Regions from separate parts of the Bacillus sp. iso_77 genome, predicted to be linked through region 2. Evidence: riboswitches for the same ligand, from Rfam matches in the RefSeq annotation. Region 2 holds a riboswitch; each other region holds the start of a gene.

Region 1 (3,564 bases), 800 kb from region 2:
CCTTTACGCCCAATAATTCCGGACAACGCTTGCCACCTACGTATTACCGCGGCTGCTGGCACGTAGTTAGCCGTGGCTTTCTGGTTAGGTACCGTCAAGGTACAAGCAGTTACTCTTGCACTTGTTCTTCCCTAACAACAGAGCTTTACGATCCGAAAACCTTCATCACTCACGCGGCGTTGCTCCGTCAGACTTTCGTCCATTGCGGAAGATTCCCTACTGCTGCCTCCCGTAGGAGTCTGGGCCGTGTCTCAGTCCCAGTGTGGCCGATCACCCTCTCAGGTCGGCTACGCATCGTCGCCTTGGTGAGCCGTTACCTCACCAACTAGCTAATGCGCCGCGGGTCCATCTGTAAGTGACAGCCGAAACCGTCTTTCATCCTTGAACCATGCGGTTCAAGGAACTATCCGGTATTAGCTCCGGTTTCCCGGAGTTATCCCAGTCTTACAGGCAGGTTACCCACGTGTTACTCACCCGTCCGCCGCTAACATCCGGGAGCAAGCTCCCTTCTGTCCGCTCGACTTGCATGTATTAGGCACGCCGCCAGCGTTCGTCCTGAGCCAGGATCAAACTCTCCGAGGTATGCAGGATGCATATCACACATGCGTTGCTACACGATGTAGCGAACTTAGCATGTGATCATTTCCTGCCTCGTCAGTCTGACTGACTACCTATGATGTATCATAGGATTTTTTTATAAAAACTCGAATTAACAGGTACGTTTTGTCTTGTTTAGTTTTCAAAGATCATCTTCGTTATCGCTCAGAAGCGACTTTATTAATATAACATTCTATCAAAATGAAGTCAACAACTTTTTTCTCGAATGTTATTTCTCAACCGCGCTGTTTCAGCGGCGAATACAAATATAACACCTTTTAAAAGAAGAAACAAGTATTTTTTCTAAATAATTTATTTTTCCTGATCTCTTTCTATATATTCGTACAAAAAGGGCTTCTCTCAGTAATTCACTATTGTTGATCCTGTAGGTCTTTAGTATATTTATAATAGATTGAAATTTAATAACCGCAGGGGGAGCCTCGTGCTGAGAGTGAACAATTCGTTGTTCTGACCCTTTGAACCTGTCAGTTAATACTGAAGTAGGAATGTGGAATCACTTGCATACATGTATGTATGCAAGCCGATATGTTTTTCTATGAATCACATACTCATCCTGACATGGTCTCTCCTTGCACAATTCGTGAAAAGGGGATTTTTTTATGCAGCAATCAAATCAATTAGTACGACTGATGGAGATCGCCATTATGACTTCTCTTGCACTTGTTTTAGATTATTTATCAGGTCTCTTTTTAAGAATGCCAAACGGCGGGTCAATTGCACTGATCATGATTCCTGTCATTCTCATGTCCATTAGATGGGGCGTGTCTGCTGGATTTATCATCGGTGTGTTAATCGCAGGACTGCAGCTGATGAACAATCCTATTATTGCTACACCTGTACAAGGGTTTCTCGATTACTTTGTCGCATCTGTTGTGATTTGTTTAAGCGGGCTATTCTCAGGATCAATTAAAAAAGCCATTCAGGATAAAAAGCGAAAGAAACAATTCTTCTATATTATCCTAGCTGTATTTGTCGCCAGTTTCTTCAGACTGCTGACGTTCTTTATTTCAGGTGTAGTTTTCTTTTCTCATTATGCACCAAAAGGAACACCAGGATGGGTGTATTCATTAGTTTATAACAGCACATATATGATTCCTTCATTTATCATTTGTAGTATTGTTCTTTGTTTACTCATCCCTAGTGCGTCTCGTTTGGTTTTTCCTCGACAAAAATAACCCAGCTGTTTCAGCGGGTTATTTTTTTATGCATAATTTGCTGCTCTATTGAATCTATTAATAGTAGAAGATTTCATGCTGGAGGTACGACAATGAATCCTTACTCCATTATGCTGTGCTGTTACATCCTCAGTCTCGCCTACTTTTTGGCCAGTTTCTATGAGGCATTAAAAATAGCAGGTGTGAAAGGAAAAGTAGAGGCTTCTCCTTTTATATCTTATATTTTACTCGCCACCCTTTTTACTTTTTTCTCTCATTATTACTGGAAGCTGACGATATAATCTGTTGAATCTGAGCACTTAGTACAGACAGCTCCCATCCATACCCTATTTCTTCATGGTTCTCACCAGCCAGCTCAAACTGGCTGGTGACGGCAAAACTAGGTTGAAGTTTTTGATAAAATTGCTTCGCTGAATTTTGCTCAAATACCCAGAGCAGCATATTCTGATAGCCTTTCTCTATTAAATAATCCACACCTTTTGCAATCAAAGCCATACCCGCTCCTGATTTCTGTTTTCTCTGCAACAAATAGATGGCATAAAGCTCGCCATCATATATTGAATATCTCTCATCACGCTGTTTTCCGAAGGAAGCAAAACCAAATACTCCGTCAGCATCCTCTGCGACAAACGTGCCTTCAAGCGACCTGCTTCTCCAGCTCTCTTCCCGCTCCTCTACATTCAAAGCATCTAAATACTCTTGTGAAATAATGCCGTGATAAGTCGTTTGCCAGCTCTTCACATGAATTTCGGCAATTTTAGGAATATCATTATGTACTGCATGTCTAACCTTCATCTGCACACCCCTTTTAGCCATTTCTTACTCTATGTTTCATATGATAAGTTGCTATTTTATAAAAATCAATCTCTAATGGATATTCGTTGACATTCTGTCAACACCCCTATATATTGGGTACGACTTCTTCTATTGAAGAGTTGAACTTTATGAAAAGGGTGAAGAAAGAGATGGAATTTAAAACAACTGAGCTTCGGCAGTTTTTAAAAGAACAACTGCAAATACGTTCTCTTTCATTAAGAGAACTCAGTACACAAACAGAAATTGATAAAGCCACACTGTCTAGAATCATGAACGGAAAAAGAAAACCGACTTTGAACCATTTACAGCGGCTATCAGATGCTCTACACATTTCTTTAGATCATCTATTGGCCACGGCTGGATTTTCAATTAAAAACGAAAGAGTTCACGGTAATACGTTCATTCAAGCCGTAGAAGAGATTGAGCGAACGCTGAAAGATCATGATGTCTATGACGGGAAATTCAGCGAGAATGAACTGAAACAGAAGCTAAATGAATATGAGACCTATAGTCAATCAGACGAGGGAAAAGAAACGATCTCGGCATATTTTGAAAAAAAGATAGATACGATAAGCGGTGTTGGGCCATTTCTTGATCAATTGAAAAGCATGTACTGCTCGTTCATGAGCGGACGGGGGACTTCTCGAGAATTGATGTTGATGGGAGGCGCATTACTTTACTTCATTATGCCCGTTGATTTAATACCAGATTATATTTTTCCGATCGGCTATATTGATGACGCTGCAGCGGTGCAGGTCGTATTAAACCAGCTGACAAATAGGTCATAGCAGGTGACAGAGACATGAAAAAACAGAACAGCATTGACTTCGCATTATTATTCACTGTCATTTGCTTCTTTGTGATCAGCCTGCTGGCTGTGTATAGCGGATCGGGACAGTATGAAACGCAAGATATGTTTTATTTCGTCAAAAGACAAGTTTTCTGGTATATCGTC
Region 2 (3,564 bases):
TGACTCAGTGAATGAAACGGATCTTGTAAGACATTGGACCATTTCTCGGGAAATATTTTCGGACGCCAAATGCCGGCTTCTTTCATTTCTCCCTCAAATGTGTTCATCACGTCTTTTGGCGTTCCATCTGCTATGATACGGCCTTGATGATCTAATAAGATCACCCGATCCATCCACTCGATGACACCGTCTAACACATGCTCCACAAAAATCATCGTCTGATTCTGTTCAGCCGAAAGCTGCTGAAGTAATTGAAATATCTCCATTCTTCCTGCTGGATCAAGCTGTGCTGTCGGTTCATCAAAGAACAGGACATCTGGCTCTAATGCTAGTAAACAAGCAAGCGCCAACCGCTGCTTCATTCCGCCAGATAAGGTATGAATATCTGTATTTGGGTCGACATCCAGCTGTACCTTTTTCATGAGATGCTGAATCATGTCATCCATTTGTTCTCGAGGGACAGATCGATTCTCTAAGCTAAACGCAATTTCTTCATTGACTCGGTGCATACAAAACTGCGAATCTGGGTCTTGAAACATGACACCAGTATGCCTTTGCCGCATCACTTCTCCCTGTACTTCAGCTTCCATATGCTCTGGAATAATGCCAGCAAGCACAGAAATCAGCGTAGATTTCCCGCTTCCACTTGGTCCTAATATCAGCACCTTTTCCCCCTTTTGAATAGAAAGAGATACTTGATGAAGAACGGGATTCGGCTGTTCATAAAAACGGACAGCGAGATTACTGCACGCGAGAAATGAATCCATGCTGGTCACCCTTACTTCGTTTTTCTTTCATGATGGCATATTGATTCAGCACACCCGTTTTAGATAAAGCATCCACCACAACCTTTGCCAAGCAACCACCGAGTAACATGCCGCTAATGACTTGAGTGACAAGTGTCATGAGTAACACTTGAGGCGTGTAATAGCCGAATCCATTGGCAATGAGGCTATATGCCATTGCCCCTACTGCTGCAAAGGCACCAGACAACATGAGTGTCCACATGCGATATCGCTTATAGCCAAAAAGAGCGAAGGCGATTTCTGCTCCAAGTCCTTGGCATACACCAATCAAAAGCGCAGAAAGACCGAAGTGGCTGCCTGTCAGTAATTCCACGGCAGCGGCAGCTGTTTCTGCGATGAGGGCAGCTCCTGGCTTTTGGATAATGTAAGCAACGATTGGACTGGCAATGACCCAAATTCCGAACATGATGTTGCCTCCTGCTGGACCGACAAGGGCTGTAATCGGTAAATAAAGAGTCGACCACCCTAAATAGATGACTCCGCATGCCACTGATAAAATGACAGCAAGAACGACTTCTTTCATCTTCCATGTCATGAAGAATGCACCTCCATTTGGACAGGCCACTCTTCGACAGTAAAGGCCATGTCCCAGAATTTATACTCAAGCTGACAGCTTAAGATGAAGTGCTGTTTCATTTTCTCCTTTTCCTTCTCACTTGCTCCTTCCGCCCACTGATCAAGCCGTTTGCAAAGCTCCACTGTAACAGAGTCCGTTAACCCGCCATAAAACGTGATCCACTCATAGAATGGATGGGCAGGGTCGGGCTCAACATCTTTAAGCATTCGTTTGCCTATTTCCCAATAGGTCCAAGGGCAAGGGAGCAAAACCGCAATGATTTCTCCTAGCGTCCCTTCCTTTGCGACTTGCAGCATGTGATGAATATAGTGATGAGCACTTGGCGCCAAAGACGCACCTTGCAGTTCATCATAAGCGACACCTGCCACTCGGCAAAGGTTTTGATGAGGATGTGTCTCACTATCAAGGACAAAAGCCATTTGTTGATGGAAAAAAGTAATGTCCTCTCTGTCTGTACATCTGCTGATGGCTGCCGCATAAATTTTAATAAAGGCATTTAAATATTCCGCATCCTGTTTGACATAATGAATGATCTGTTCCTTTTCGAGTTCTCCTGCTGCGAGTCCTCTCACAAACGGATGCTGATAAATCGCTTCAAATAATGGTTCTGCTTCTTGCCTTAATTGGGTTGAAAATGTCATAAAAAAAGCCTCCTCTTTTTCAGTTGAATAAATGAAAAAGCCACCCCAAATGGAGCGGCCTTCTTATCGATTCAATCATGAATAAGACAAGGTCCAGCTCCACTTCCCTCCGCTAGTACAAACTAGATCAGGTTCAAAGGGTCCAAGATTTCCTCTTGTCTCAGTCATACATGACTCCCCTAGTGGACTTTTGTCATTTAATTATCTTTACTCTACACATGTGGCGATTTGATGTCAACCGCCGATCTTAATTCAATGTATTGATCGTTGGCAGCTTCTCGATCCCTGCCGCATAGTAGAAATTAAGGACACTGAAGAAATCAATTGGCTTTCCTGTCTTTAAATCAACAGCCAAAATATGATCGCCGTAATTTGTCAGGTCATCAATGTCTAAACGCCTTGGCGTTGTCTTTCCGAGAGTATCAACAAAGCTGCTATGGTAGTACTGCCCACTAGCAAACGATGATTCATGATACATAAATAATGTCTCCACATCTAAGTAGACAAGAATGGCCTCAGAGGAACTCGCATATGGAGCAGAGTACGATACTGGTGCCGAAATACTCTTCACTTTTACACTGTCAACAGAATGCGTTCTCTGTTGATATTTTCCATCATATGAGAAATAAAATACACGCTCCCATTTATAATCAGCGGTCTTAGATTGTTTGTTATATACTTTTGTACCATTTGCGAAAACATCCCCATTGGCATACGAAGCAACAAAGTATTGCAATGTTGATGACAGGGATTCAGCACCTGTGAAATTTGGTGGGTTTTTTGCATTCACCTGTAATGTATATGAGTCTCCAAAGTCTCCACCGCTAGTAATACCAAACGCATAATCACCCGCTGGTAAATTGCTTAACGCAAGCAGACTGCCTGCCGGTTGAATCAGATCCGTTGGATAAGCTTGTCCTTCTTCATAATCAATAACAAATAATTGAACGAAATAATCAGCATTTGGAGAGGTAATCCGGCTGATGAGCGCCTGAGAGGACGATGTACTTAAGAACCATAAATCAACTGGATCTTCCTCGTTTAAAACTGCCGATTGATTAATGGCTAGTCCATCAATAGAGCGAACGGCAGACGTGCGCATCTTTCCATCTGTAGCCGCTTTTCGTTTAATACTTATTCCCTTTTTCTTATCTACTTTAAATGATTTTTTTACTTCCTTCTGTTGAACCGCAGTCCCTTTATCCTGCTTTTCAAACGACTCTTGCACTTGCTGAATGGCTTTTTCAGTCAGTGGCGATACTTTTTCACTTGATTTTGGTGCATCTTCTGCTTTGATTGCTGGTGAAAATAAACCTGTTGTGACCAATAAAATAGACAGTAAGGCGGCGGTGATTTTGACATAAAATGCTCTCACAGGAACATCCCCTTTTCCCTAATTTGGGTTTTTTACCCTGTGATTATTTTACCATTTTTCTAATACTTGTTTTGGGCTTTTTTAGGAAATTTTTATAACAAAAAACCAGCCGTATGCGTCACGACTGGTTTTTTGATGATTTATGCAATGGTTTTGACAAATAAA
Region 3 (3,564 bases), 1.3 Mb from region 2:
CGTGCCGAACAGCCGCCTGCCAAAAAGCCCTGCATACCGCATATGGCTCGACATGTACATCATCTGCTATCAAGCCTGCTCCTACGATGTCATCTGCTATTTGAGGCATACGTTCTTTTACGCTGCTTGCTTCAAGCCATTCAAATGTGGGCAAATGCTGCATCCGGCAAAGAGCTCGCTTTTCTTGTTCTGTAAAAGCCACCTTCATAATCCCGCCCACTGATGTCCGAATATCAATGCCCGATTCATGCTGAAGGTCGACCGTTAATTTTTCATATAAAGCCTGACTTTGTCTGCCTACTTGAAAGAAAGTATCTTCATCACCTTCTCCTTCAGCATGTGCACCCAGCATGCCAGCAGCCGCACTCGTCGTTTGCTTCCCGATCTCATTTGCCTCAAATAAGACAATCTGCTTTCCTACTTTTGCAAGGTGATAAGCGATCGACATCCCTATGATTCCACCACCAATGATTGCAACATCATAATGCTTGTTCATAAGGATTCTCCTTTCGCTTTTTAGAAAATGTTTGCGCCATTTTGCGCGGCTGAGGATGAGCAAAAATTCCCGACATGACGGCTATTCCCTTTAAATCAACATGCATCAATTCTGGCAGTCGTTCTGGTGTGATTCCACCAATGACAACGACTGGAATGGACAGCGTAGAAGTCATGTTTTCCACAATCTTTATGCCTCTCGCCTGTAGTCCGGGTTTGCATGCGGTATCATACACATGCCCAAACATGACATACTCTGCCCCGTTCTTCTCTGCTGCTTTGGCTTCTTCTATCGAATGAACCGATACCCCCGCATGGAGATGAGGAAATTTTTGTCTTAATTCCTTTGGCGAAAAGCTGTGTCCTGGAAGATGAACCCGGTGAATATTGGTCAGCAGCGCAACGTCAACTCGGTCATTTATAATCAGCTTTTCTTTCGGAACACCTTCTGCTAGTAGTTGTTTCACGAGGTGAACCAGCTCACCTGCTGCCTTCGATCGTTCACGAATATGAATAAAGTCTACTTCAGACGCAATGTCTTTTATTTGCTTGATGAGCTCCCTGACAGGAAGCGTATCATTTGTCACTGCATGGAGTTCCATTTGCACCAACCCCATCTAAGCATGCTGTTTGCCACATTTCTTTTTCATACGCCATCTCCCAGAAATGGTATTCGTAATAGCTCGAAATCACGAAATTTTCTTTCATATTAGCCCGCACATGTTCTGGCGCTTTTTCTGCAAGTTCATCAAAACGGTTCACCTGTTCAAAAACAAGCTCTTTAAACCAATCCCCGCCATATGTCAAAATCCATTCTTGATAAATCGGATGGTCAGGCGTTGTTTGTTTCAGTTTTTCTCCTACCTCATAATAAAGCCAGTAGCACGGCAATAATGCGGCTAAAATTTCTTCAAAACGACCGCTTTTCACAGATCGGTACATATGCGAGGTATATGCATAAGCAGTTGGAGAAGGTTTAAAGTTTGCCAGCGCTTCATCAGAGATCTGGAGCAGTTCTGTGAACTTTCTATGCAGTGATAGCTCTGCTTCATACGTACCCTGCGCATGATATGCCATTCTGCCTGTCGTATGTAAGTCCTCACTAATAGCGGCTCCATACGATTGTACTTTTGCAAAATGAGTTAAATAGTACGAATCCTGCATCACATAATAAGTGAAACGATCGAGTGAAAGTGTGCCATCACCAATCCCTTTCACAAAAGGGTGTGTAAAGCTCCCATTCCACCATCTAGCTGCTGCTTCTTTACATTCGTTCGAAAATGTCATGTTCCTCTCCTCCTGTTTTTCCATATAAAAAAACCACTTTCCGCGTGGAAAGTGGTTTGGAATTTGTAAAAAGCATAGTCAAACACCGCACCACTTCCCTACGCAGGTATGAACCTGTTCAGGTAATGAGGGTCTAAAAGTCTACACTTTTATCTCAGCCCTTTTAAAGGACTCCCCTAGTGGATCAAACATATATTGTTGTACCTCTATCTTAATCAGGATTTGTTCATCGGTCAAGGGTTCATCGCAACTCTAATTGGGCTCTAAGTCCTGCCACATACTCCCGGGAGCCAGACACAAGCACGCGGTCACCGCTTCTAAGCGTCGTATCCCCATGCGGTACTAAGCTGTCAATTCCTCTAAAAATACGGACAAACACCAAATCGCCGGTAAAAGGAAATTCCCTCAGCATGACATTATGATACCGATGATTGTTCATTTGAATTTGATACAAAGAAGAATCCTCATTTGTTAACAAGCGAATCGCATCAGGTGCTTCAATCAATGCCCTCAGCACCGTTTTAGATGATAAGAAGTTAGAAAAGGTATCGATCCCTGCTTCCTTTAAAGTCAGCTCGGCTTCCGCTTTGTTAACACTTGCAATGACTTGTTTAGACCCTTCTTCTTTTGCAAATAAAGCAATTTCCTTATTTTTCGTTTCACTGCCTGTAGCTACAACGAGCACATCCTCTTGCCCGATGCCAGCCTGCCTGAGCGTATCATCGTCATATTGTTCAATCGCTTCAACTTCAAAGATGGAGTCAGCAAGCAAGGCTTCTTTATTTTCCTGAAAGACGTGTAAAATACGAATGTCATATTCATCCTGATGCAAATCAAGCGTCACAGGTAACGTCAGCTGATTCGCTCCAATAAACGTCACACGCTTTTTATGATTGGTTTCACGTTCTTGTTTAAATAACGCCTTAAACCAAACAGGCGTTAAAACACTCGTGAGCACAGCGACTAGAATAAGGGCTCCTGACATTTTATGATCAATGACACCAAGCCGCTCACCAATCGTTGCAGCAGCAATAACTAGGGATAACGTCGAGGTTAATAAAAAACCAGAACCGATAACTTTTTTCATGTCATACCATTTTTTTAAATAAAGAATCGGAACGAGTTTACTAAGCAATAATGCGATAAACAGTAGCGGAATCATGATCATGATGGTTGGATCTTTAAAGAGTGACCATATATTCAGGTCCACACCAACCATCACAAAAAAGATCGGAATTAAAAATCCATAGCCAAACGAGTCCAGCTGCTGTACGAGCTCTTTATTAGGCGAAAGAAGAGACACAAGCACACCTGCTAAAAAAGCCCCAAGAATATTTTCAGCACCGAGTGATTCAGATAAGGCAACTAAGACTATAATGAGAGTAAAGATGGCTCTTGTCCCAATTTGCACCGTTCCTTTTGACATTGACTGAAAAATGGACTTTGTCTTAAATACCCGGCCAAATAAATAAAGAAGAATACCTGCCGCAAATAATAATAAGAGCAACCACATGTTCCCTGTTCCATCGCCATAAATGGAGGAAAACACAGCAAGTAAAATCATTGTCACCAAATCAGCAATGACGGCTACAAGCAAAATGATTTGACCAATATTCGTCTGCATCAACTTTTCCTCTTTTAAGGTAGGAACCACGACACCCAATGAGATGGTGGAAATAATAAGCGTCATTAAAAAGGCATTTTGAATAAATCCTGCAAGGACAAACGCATAAGACAGGATAAAGGACATACAAAATACGCCAACAAAAATAATGGTCGCTG
Region 4 (3,564 bases), 1.1 Mb from region 2:
ACCAAATGTCGTTCTCTGGCTACGATAAACAAGAGAACATCCAGCGTTCAAGAAAAATCGCTAACCGAGTGAACAAAATGAACCATGTGACAGACTCACAAGTTATGGTGACGGATGAAAATGTGTATATTGCTCTTAAAACAGATGGGCGCTTGACATCAGAGGGTGTATCACAAGTAGAAGAAGCAGCGACTCGTTATGCAGATGGTAGAGCTGTCCAAGTCATTAAAGACGAAGGCGCATTTACACGCTTCAGAGATATGAGAAAAACGCAATTTGAAACAGGTCAGACAGGCATGACCCGATAAGCTGGAATAAAAAAGGCTAAAGTTCATGACGAACTTTAGCCTTTCTTTAAAAATAAACTTTGATCCCGATATAAAATTCATAAAAGAAATAACAGCCAAATCCAAGTAATAAAATACCGGCAATAATGGATGTCCACTTAATCATTGTTCGGTTCATCACTTTTCTTGTTAGGGAAACAATCGTGAGAAGACCGATGTCATGAAGAAGAATCCCTGCCAAAATACCCGTAGCAGCCAATATAAATTCAGATGAATTTGTATTTTTATAAGCATCTGCCAGTACAGCACCAAACACAGATACCCAGAACACAAGGTTTCCAGGGGATACTGCGACGAGCAGCCCATTTCGGTATGTTTTAGCGAATGATTTATTCACTTTTTCTCCTGCTAAATGGATGTCTTGATCCGCATTTTTAATCGAATCGTAGGCAAGAATCATTAAAAAGATGGCACCGATCAGCCAGAGCGGAATTTGGATAAAGGGCAAAGATAAAAATTGAGCAAATCCAGCATATAAAGCCAAGATGAGCAATATATCGATGGTCATACCACCAGCGCCTACAGTTAATCCATGAAAGAATCCGTTTTTTAATCCCTGCTTTGTCATTTCAACCGTGATCGCTCCAACAGGTAGAGCAATTGAGAATCCAACGACGATAAATGTAAGAAATGTTTGCAATCGACTAGAACTTCCTTTGAATCATGTTTGTATAAAAATTCTCCGTTTAGATTAATTATACATAATAGGAGAAAAGGATCAATGATTATTTCTGATTTAATCGAAATGAGAGAGATAGATCGTGTATATAAAGATGTATATCGTGAAGATCATGTATTCATTGTAGGGGAAAGGAACTATTTTCCTGAAACTTCTTTTTTTCATTTCTCAGCTATGCTACACTGTTGTGGAAATCAATATAAGTGACTAGGGGTGCCCGGAAATGCGGGCTGAGAGAGAAGACAAGCTTCTTAACCCTTTGGACCTGATCTGGCTCGTACCAGCGTGGGGAAGTTGAAGATGATACATGTGCCATATGAATGGCATACATGTTTTTTTCTGACGACGAAACCAGGTTCTTTACATAGAATCTGGTTTTTTGCTGGTGCTGATTCCATCCTGACCGGTCACACGAAAAGAAGGAGAGAACAGCAAATGAATGAAAAGACAAATGTTCCATCATCGCAATCTTTATTATCAAATTTTGAAGGCAGTCGAAAGGTATATGAACAAGGTTCAAGACCTGACATTTTGGTGCCAAAAAGAGAAATCGTGCTCACAAATACAGTGACACAAGCAGGTGATATCCAAAATGAACCGATTCGTGTGTACGATACAAGTGGACCGTATACAGATGAGGAGGCTCATATTGATGTCACAAAGGGATTAAAGCGCCTGAGATCAAAATGGATTAAAGAAAGAGAAGATACTGAAAGCTATGAAGGGCGTCAAGTAAAGCCAGAAGATAATGGATATCGCTTGAATGGGAAAGAATCCTTTCAAGCTGCCCATACAGATTTTCATCATGTGCCGCTCCGCGGGAAACAAGGTGCTTGTGTGACGCAAATGCATTATGCAAAAAAGGGGATCATTACGCCTGAAATGGAGTTTATCGCTTTGAGAGAACAGCTAAGTCCTGAGTTTGTTAGAGAGGAAGTGGCTAGTGGAAGAGCGGTCATTCCAGCGAATATCAACCATCCTGAAAGTGAGCCGATGATCATCGGGAAGAATTTTCACGTGAAAATTAATGCGAATATTGGCAATTCAGCTGTGACGTCGTCCATTGAAGAAGAGGTGGAGAAGATGACATGGGCAATTAGATGGGGGGCAGATACGATGATGGACCTGTCTACAGGAAAGGATATTCATACAACGAGAGAATGGATTATCCGCAATTGCCCAGTCCCAGTAGGAACTGTCCCGATTTATCAGGCACTTGAAAAAGTGAATGGAATCGCAGAAAATTTGACGTGGGAAGTATACCGAGACACATTAATTGAACAGGCAGAGCAAGGGGTTGACTACTTCACCATTCATGCGGGCGTCCTGTTAAGGTATATTCCGCTCACAGTCGATCGGGTCACAGGAATTGTTTCAAGAGGCGGAGCCATTATGGCAAGATGGTGTCTCGCTCATCATCAAGAGAACTTTCTGTATACCCATTTTGAAGAAATTTGTGAAATCATGAAAACGTATGACATTGCCTTTTCGCTTGGGGACGGGCTCAGACCGGGATCCATTGCGGACGCAAATGACGAAGCGCAGTTTGCAGAGCTGGAAACGTTAGGGGAATTGACAGAGATCGCTTGGAAACATGATGTACAGGTCATGATTGAAGGACCTGGTCATGTTCCAATGGATAAAATCAAAGAGAATGTCGATAAGCAGATGGAGATATGCAAAGAGGCACCTTTTTATACGTTAGGTCCTCTAACAACAGATATTGCACCGGGATATGATCATATTACATCCGCGATCGGTGCGGCGATGATTGGCTGGTACGGAACCGCCATGCTGTGCTATGTGACACCAAAAGAGCATTTAGGTCTGCCGAACAAAGAAGATGTAAGAGAAGGCGTCATCGCCTATAAAATTGCCGCACATGCAGCTGATGTAGCAAAAGGACATCCTGCTGCTCAAAAGCGTGATGATGCCTTATCGAAAGCGAGATTTGAATTCAAATGGCGGGATCAATTTCACCTGTCACTTGACCCAGAACGAGCGCTGGCATTCCATGATGAAACATTGCCTGCTGAAGGTGCTAAAACCGCTCATTTCTGTTCCATGTGTGGACCAAAGTTTTGCAGTATGAAAATTTCCCATGACATCCGCAACCAATCAGAAGAAGTGAAAAGAGAGATGGAGAAGAAGGCAAAAGAGTTTATCAATCAAGGCAGCCAAATCTATCAATCCTAAAAAAAACCTCGCACTCCTCTAGTGCGGGGTTTTATAAAACGGCTGAAATGGCTTTTCTTACGAGGTGCAAAAATGCTCTTACTGCAATCGCCATCGTTTCAACACTTGGGATGAGGGCATCTGTTAAATGAAACAGGACTGTTTGTCTCTCTGGAGATGTTCGTTTTTTCTTTTGTTTCATAAAGGTAGCCTCCTTTTCATTCAATATACTTCTTTTGAAGAGTACATAGATAGATATGTTGTGCGAATTTAAACAAAATTTAAACTTCTTGTGTTTAGAAGGAAAGAAGCAGGGGAAACGGATTGAATAGAGAATGAATGAAAAGAGCTGACCGATTCGGT

What was found. A riboswitch is a leader RNA that binds a small molecule or an ion and turns the genes downstream of it on or off. The one in region 2 is predicted to bind thiamine pyrophosphate.
Region 1: it holds a riboswitch for thiamine pyrophosphate, as region 2 does, so the genes downstream of both, thiT (energy-coupled thiamine transporter ThiT) here and tenA (thiaminase II) in region 2, are expected to answer to the same signal.
Region 3: it holds a riboswitch for thiamine pyrophosphate, as region 2 does, so the genes downstream of both, tenA (thiaminase II) here and tenA (thiaminase II) in region 2, are expected to answer to the same signal.
Region 4: it holds a riboswitch for thiamine pyrophosphate, as region 2 does, so the genes downstream of both, thiC (phosphomethylpyrimidine synthase ThiC) here and tenA (thiaminase II) in region 2, are expected to answer to the same signal.

Annotation. Positions count from the first base shown of each region.
Region 1 is NZ_CM149683.1:2,750,159-2,753,722, forward strand. It holds rRNA gene AC0VYC_RS14180 (16S ribosomal RNA) at 1-582, opposite strand, end outside; TPP riboswitch at 1,019-1,121, shown strand; gene thiT (energy-coupled thiamine transporter ThiT) at 1,218-1,793, shown strand; gene AC0VYC_RS14190 (GNAT family N-acetyltransferase) at 2,034-2,588, opposite strand; gene AC0VYC_RS14195 (DUF1232 domain-containing protein) at 2,738-3,397, shown strand; gene rodA (rod shape-determining protein RodA) at 3,412-3,564, shown strand, end outside.
Region 2 is NZ_CM149683.1:3,554,397-3,557,960, forward strand. It holds gene AC0VYC_RS18300 (ABC transporter ATP-binding protein) at 1-767, opposite strand, end outside; gene AC0VYC_RS18305 (ECF transporter S component) at 742-1,341, opposite strand; gene tenA (thiaminase II) at 1,338-2,024, opposite strand; TPP riboswitch at 2,112-2,215, opposite strand; gene AC0VYC_RS18315 (hypothetical protein) at 2,272-3,399, opposite strand; partial or broken gene AC0VYC_RS18320 (type 1 glutamine amidotransferase domain-containing protein) at 3,540-3,564, opposite strand, start outside.
Region 3 is NZ_CM149683.1:1,150,333-1,153,896, reverse strand. It holds gene thiO (glycine oxidase ThiO) at 1-496, opposite strand, end outside; gene tenI (thiazole tautomerase TenI) at 480-1,097, opposite strand; gene tenA (thiaminase II) at 1,072-1,782, opposite strand; TPP riboswitch at 1,861-1,970, opposite strand; gene AC0VYC_RS05755 (monovalent cation:proton antiporter family protein) at 2,024-3,564, opposite strand, start outside.
Region 4 is NZ_CM149683.1:2,427,193-2,430,756, reverse strand. It holds gene AC0VYC_RS12505 (YhcN/YlaJ family sporulation lipoprotein) at 1-308, shown strand, start outside; gene AC0VYC_RS12500 (LysE family transporter) at 355-987, opposite strand; TPP riboswitch at 1,226-1,335, shown strand; gene thiC (phosphomethylpyrimidine synthase ThiC) at 1,462-3,222, shown strand; gene AC0VYC_RS12490 (hypothetical protein) at 3,254-3,403, opposite strand.